2 regions of the Agrobacterium sp. GW821-FHT14E08 genome follow, and region 1 is predicted to be linked to the other one. Evidence: predicted binding sites of a transcription regulator. Region 1 holds the regulator's gene; the other holds the start of a gene.
What was found. The regulator PhoB, encoded in region 1, activates phosphate uptake and scavenging genes when phosphate is short. The targets are predictions, from matches to a motif close to TGTCATNNANCTGTCAT.

Region 1 (3,207 bases):
GCGCTGGACAAGAAAATGAATGAAGTTTCATACAAGATGATCGGCAAGGACGTTTCGGTTTATTACGGCGAGAAGCGTGCGCTTTACGACGTGAACCTCAATGTCCGGGAAAACACGGTGACCGCCCTTATCGGCCCGTCCGGTTGCGGCAAATCCACTTTCCTGCGCACCTTGAACCGCATGAACGATACGATCGACGGTTGCCGGGTCACCGGTAAGATCACGCTCGATACCGACGATATCTACGATCAGGCGATCGACGTCGTGGAACTGCGCGCCCGCGTGGGCATGGTGTTCCAGAAGCCGAACCCGTTTCCGAAGTCGATTTACGAGAACATCTCCTACGGTCCGCGCATCCATGGTCTTGCTCGTAACAAGGCAGATATGGACCAGATCGTCGAACACAGCCTGCAGAAGGCCGGCCTGTGGAATGAGGTGAAGGATCGTCTTCACGAATCCGGCACGGGTCTTTCCGGCGGTCAGCAGCAGCGTCTGTGCATTGCCCGCGCGGTTGCCGTCAGCCCGGAAGTCATCCTGATGGATGAACCTTGCTCGGCGCTCGATCCGATCGCGACAGCGAAGGTTGAGGAGCTGATCCACGAGTTGCGCACCAATTACACGATCGTCATCGTCACCCACTCCATGCAGCAGGCGGCGCGTGTTTCCCAGCGCACGGCCATGTTCCATCTTGGTCATCTTGTTGAGGAAAACGAAACGGACAAGATGTTCACCAATCCGGATGACCAGCGCACGCAGGATTACATCATGGGCCGTTTCGGCTGATCCCGGCCGGCGCTTTATCGAAACCGAACAAGACTGGTGCCTCTGCCGTGCCCGCTTCCGGGTCCGCGCATGCAGGCCAAGCCGGAGGACTAGACCGTGACACAGACAACGACCCATTCGCATATCCTGTCGGCCTATGACGACGAATTGAAGTTTCTGACGCGCCGTATCGCCGAAATGGGCGGTCTTGCCGAGCAGATGTGCGGCGATGCCGTGCGCGCGCTTGTCAATTCCGATGCCGCACTCGCGCAGAAGGTCATTTCCGACGATACAATTCTCGACCACGCCGAACGCGAAATCGGCGACAAAGCCATCGTCACCATCGCCAGGCGTCAGCCGATGGCGGCAGACCTTCGCGAGATCATCGGCACCCTGCGTATCGCCGCAGATCTCGAACGCGTCGGCGATCTCGGCAAGAACACGGCCAAGCGCGTCATCGCGGTTGCCGGAACCGGCGTGCCGCGCAAGCTCGCGCGCGGTATCGAGCATCTATCGGAACTGGCGCTGGTGCAGCTCAAGGAAGTCCTCGACGTCTATTCCACGCGTTCCGCCGAGAAGGCCAATGCCATTCGCGAGCGCGATGAGGAAATCGACGCCATGTACACGTCGCTCTTCCGTGAGCTTCTGACCTACATGATGGAAGATCCGCGCAACATCACCACCTGCACGCATCTCCTGTTCTGCGCCAAGAACATCGAGCGTATCGGCGACCATGCCACGAATATCGCTGAAACGATCTACTACATGACCACCGGCAGCCAGCCGGAGGGCGAACGTCCGAAGGACGACAGTTCCAACACTCTCGGTTCGGTGACCGAGTAACAGACAGGCAGAAGCTTGCGGAGTTCAGTATATGGTGCCCAAGATTGCAGTTGTGGAAGACGAGGAAGCGCTGAGCGTCCTGCTTCGTTACAATCTCGAGGCTGAGGGATACGACGTCGACACGATACCCCGTGGCGATGAGGCGGAAATCAGGCTGCAGGAGCGTATTCCGGATCTTCTCATCCTGGACTGGATGCTGCCCGGCGTATCCGGTATCGAACTCTGCCGTCGTTTGAGAATGCGGCCGGAAACCGAGCGCCTGCCCATCATCATGCTGACGGCGCGCGGTGAGGAAAGCGAGCGGGTTCGTGGTCTTGCCACCGGCGCCGATGACTATGTCGTCAAGCCGTTCTCGACCCCGGAACTCATGGCCCGCGTCAAGGCCATGCTGCGCCGGGCCCGTCCCGAGGTTCTCTCGTCGGTGCTGAAATGTGGTGATATCGAACTGGATCGCGAGACTCATCGCGTTCACCGCAAAAGCCGCGAAGTGCGCCTCGGCCCGACGGAATTCCGCCTGCTTGAGTTTTTGATGACATCGCCGGGCAGGGTCTTCTCCCGTTCACAATTGCTGGATGGCGTCTGGGGTCACGATATCTATGTCGATGAGCGCACCGTCGACGTGCATGTCGGACGCCTGCGCAAGGCCCTGAATTTCTCCCATATGCAGGATGTCATCCGCACCGTGCGTGGTGCCGGATATTCGATGGAAGCCTGAGCGGAACTGAAACCTGTAGTTTCATTCGGATTACGCAGAAATCAGAAGGCCCGAAACCGGAATGGTGTCGGGCCTTTCGATTTTGAACTTTCCGCAAACAGGGCGCCCTCGTCCTTTTTAGAAGGGCGGCAGATGGTCCGTTGAAGTCCGGATTAAGTGGTGAAACCTGACATGCATGAAAAAGGACGCGGCATGCCGCGGACGAATTCAGAGCATTTGCAGCAAGGGCGCGTTGCAGCTGTAAGTTCGCAGAGCGCGCAAGAGCAAGGATTGGCAACGCTTCTTGAACAAAACGTGCTCCAAGTCGGAACCACCTTGGGTTTTGCCATAAAAAAACGGGCCCGAAGGCCCGTAGTTTTTGAGTGCTGATAACGTGCCGCAACACTCAAGCCTTGCGGCGCTCGCTTACCGGCTGATAGGCGAGCTTCGCATGGAACTTGCAATAGGGCGAGGATTCCAGCGCTTCACAACCGCAGAAATGGAAGTCGTCCTTCAGCGGATCGCCAACCGGCCACTTGCAGGTGCGCTCGGTCAGTTCCGTCAGCGTCAGGCGACGGGAAATCGGCGTGACAACGTTTTTGGAAGGAACGTAATCGAGAACCTGTGCGGTCTCGATGTCAATCTCCTCATGCAGCGCCGTTGCCGCGTTCGAACGGGTGAGAACCCGCGCCGGGGCTGCGTTGACGCGGCCTGCGAAAGTCGTCGTGCGCGGGGCAGGTGCAGCGGTGCGCTTGGGCGCGGAACGCGCCGAAGTGACCGGACCGCCAGCCTTGACGCGTCCCGGCAGGTTGAGACGATGGACCTTGCCGATTACGGCATTGCGGCTGACACCGCCCAGCTGCGCTGCAATCTGGCTGGCGCTAAGCCCCTCGGACCACAATTTCTTG
Region 2 (3,207 bases), 240 kb from region 1:
CCGAGAATGATCAGAAAGACCACGAGCGAAATGACGGTATAAATCCGTCGCGTCGCAAGCTGCTGTTGATAGTGACGCATGACCGTTTTGGACGATGCGCTCAATCCCTCGCGCGTGAGGGTACCAGGTTGCAGTGTGGTCGCCATGCCGCTTTTCCCTTATTGGCAAAAGCGGCGATGCCGCCAGGCACCGCCGCTTCCGGAACATGATGTCAGGATCAGCCGCCGATAACGGACTTACGGGCGTCGATGATCGTCTGGTAGAAGGACGGATCGACCTTGATGTAGGCAGTGTTCTTACCCTGGGTGTAACCCTGGAAGCAGGCGAGGTCTTTCTTCGGCAGTTCCATGAAGAAGGTCTCGACCTTCTGCTTCATGCTGTCGCCGATCTTGTTGGCAACGAGAAGCGGACCGTTCGGGATCAGCGGGGACTTCCAGACTTCGACGATATCGTCCATGTCCAGGTTGCCCTTCTTGACCATCTGATAGAGGTTGCCGGCCGTATAGCCTTCTTCCCACTTGCCGACGCCCGAACCGAAGGTGGTGCCGACATCAAACTTCTTGTCGAGAACGGCGAGAACCAGGTTTTCATGACCGCCACCGAAGCCGGTTTCGGCGAAATATTCCTTGACCGGAACGCCGGTTTCCTTGGGGATCGCCACGTTCGGGATGAGGAAGCCGGAGGTGGAGTCGGGATCGGCGAAGCCGATCTTCTTGCCCTTGGCGTCGGCCAGCGTCTTGATGCCGCTGTCCTTGCGGGCAACCATGATCGTGTAATAACCGGTCGAACCATCGGCGCCGGCCGTGGTCAGGATCGGATCGACGGCCTTCGGATCGGCAAGAGCGATCTTGGCGTAGGAGGAGGCGCCCATGGAGGCGATGTCGATGGTGCCGCCAAGCAGGCCCTGGATCACGCCGTTATAATCCGGCGATGGGAAAACCTGAACTTCGGAAACGCCGGTCGCAGCCTTGAGGCCATCGGCAACGCACTTCGTGTTGCGGATCTGGTCAGCTTCGTTTTCGGAACCGTCGAGACCGATACGCAGGACCTTGACGTCCTGAGCCATGGCGGAACCGGCCAGAACGCCAAGGGCGACTGCCGAAAGAAGGATTTTCTTCAACATGGACTTTCTCCTGTTTCCCGGCGAGCCGGAGTTTGTTGTGAAGTATCGGCCCTTGACGCGGGCGCAAACGATGCTGAGCGGTTCCTCAGAGCCCGGCGAGAGCGAGCGGTTCGGGACCGGCAGATTGCTGCACCGGCCGCGCGGCAAGCTGCGCGCCGGGAATATTGATGCTGGTCGAGGTCATGGTCTCGTCGATGCCGGCGCCGTGCGAATCCGTGCCGTAAATCTCCGTGACGGCTGCTGCCGTCAGCTCCGCCGGCGTTCCGTCGAAAACAACGCGACCCTGCGACATGCCGATGATGCGTTCGCAATAATTGCGCGCCGTATCCAGTGTATGCAGGTTGGTGATGACGGTGATGCCTTCGCGCTCGTTGATGTCGCGCAGCGCGTCCATCACGATCTTGGCGTTCAGCGGGTCGAGGGAAGCGATCGGCTCATCGGCCAGAACCATCTTCGGAGACTGCATCAGCGCACGGGCGATGGCCACGCGCTGCTGCTGGCCGCCGGAAAGCGTGCCCGCCGCCTGCATGGCCACATGTTCGATGCCAAGCCTTTCCAGCGCGGCAATCGCCATCAGGCGTTCTTCATCCGTGAAGATGTTGAAAAGGCTGAGCAGCGTCGAACGATGGTTGAGGCGGCCGAGCATGACATTGGTAAGCACGTCGAGGCGCGGCACCAGATTGAACTGCTGGAAGATCATGGCGCAGTCGCGCTGCCAGTTGCGGAGCGCCGCACCCTTCAGCGCCGAGACTTCCGCGCCGTTGAAATGAATGGAACCCGAGGAGGGGTCGACGAGGCGGTTGATCATGCGCAGCAGCGTCGATTTTCCGGCACCCGAACGGCCGATCACGCCAACCATCTGGCCTTGCGGTATCTCGACATTCACGGCATCGACCGCAGTGTGGTTGCCGAAACGGCGCGTGACTTGCTTCAGGTGAAAGCTCATTTCCCCGTCCAATCTTCTTGTTACGGGGTTCGACCTAACAGGGGTCCGTGAAGTGTGGATGTCAGTTTGATGAATAAAATATTACAGAATTCGCAGATGAGACATCCGTGTGTTCGCCGACAAACCTTCCCGGAGAGTTTTCAGAGGATTGAAACTCTTCCCGGCAGCATCGTTCCTCAAAACGCCATCGCGCAGATCCCGGAATATGCTTCCGGAATCTGCGATTGCTTCGGTTCTGGATGGAGTTTAGCCGGCGTATTTTGCGACGAAATCCTCTGCCGCGAGTGTCCGGAAATCATCGAGCGCGCCGCGCAGCGTTGCGTGGTCCCAGTCCCACCATTTCAGAGCGTCCATACGGCTTCCGAGCTCGGCCGGGAAACGCTCCCGGATCAGCCGGGCGGGAACGCCGCCGACGATGGTATAGGGTGCCACATCTTTGGAAACGACCGCACCGGCCCCGATCACCGCGCCGTTCCCGACAGTGACGCCGGGAAGTATGGTCGCGCCATGGCCGATCCAGACATCGTGGCCGATCACCACCCGCTTGGCGCGGCGGGCCGCGAAGAAGTCCTTTTCATCCTCGGCATCGTCCCAGTAGCTGCGGGCGCGATAGGTGAAATGATGCAGCGTCGCCCGCGACATCGGATGATTGGTGGCGTTGATGCGCACGGAAGCGGCGATGTTGACAAATTTGCCGATGCTTGCGCACCAGATCGCGCCATCCTGCATGACATAGGAATAATCGCCCATCTCCACTTCCTCGATGCGGCAACGCTCCGAAATTTCGGTATAGCGGCCGATCGATGAGCTGGTGACGCGGGCACTTTCGTGGATGACGGGTTCGAGACCGACCTTGACGCTCATGCCGCTGCCTTCCGGGGAGAAAATTGCGAGACATCAAGAATGCGGTCGGCCACGGCTTCCCGCACTTCCTCGTCATGAAAAATGCCAAGCAGGGCCGTGCCCTTCGCCTTTTTCTCGACGATCATGTCAACGACCACGCGCCGATTTGTGGCGTCGAGCGACGCTGTCGGCTCGTCCAGAAGCAGGATTGCATGATCGGTGATGAAGCCGCGGGCAATATTCACGCGCTGCTGCTCGCCGCCCGAAAACGTCGCCGGCGGGAGTGACCAAAGTT

Region 2: phnC (phosphonate ABC transporter ATP-binding protein) is a predicted target of PhoB. The motif match lies at 2,128-2,144, and genes of this name have one in related genera.

What each region holds. Positions count from the first base shown of each region.
Region 1 is NZ_JBXAPJ010000002.1:469,369-472,575, reverse strand. It holds gene pstB (phosphate ABC transporter ATP-binding protein PstB) at 1-783, shown strand, start outside; gene phoU (phosphate signaling complex protein PhoU) at 880-1,605, shown strand; gene phoB (phosphate regulon transcriptional regulator PhoB) at 1,637-2,320, shown strand; gene AC1ROR_RS11000 (GcrA family cell cycle regulator) at 2,706-3,207, opposite strand, start outside.
Region 2 is NZ_JBXAPJ010000002.1:712,718-715,924, reverse strand. It holds gene phnE (phosphonate ABC transporter, permease protein PhnE) at 1-146, opposite strand, end outside; gene phnD (phosphonate ABC transporter substrate-binding protein) at 218-1,123, opposite strand; gene phnC (phosphonate ABC transporter ATP-binding protein) at 1,209-2,069, opposite strand; gene AC1ROR_RS12215 (transferase hexapeptide repeat family protein) at 2,316-2,933, opposite strand; gene phnL (phosphonate C-P lyase system protein PhnL) at 2,930-3,207, opposite strand, start outside.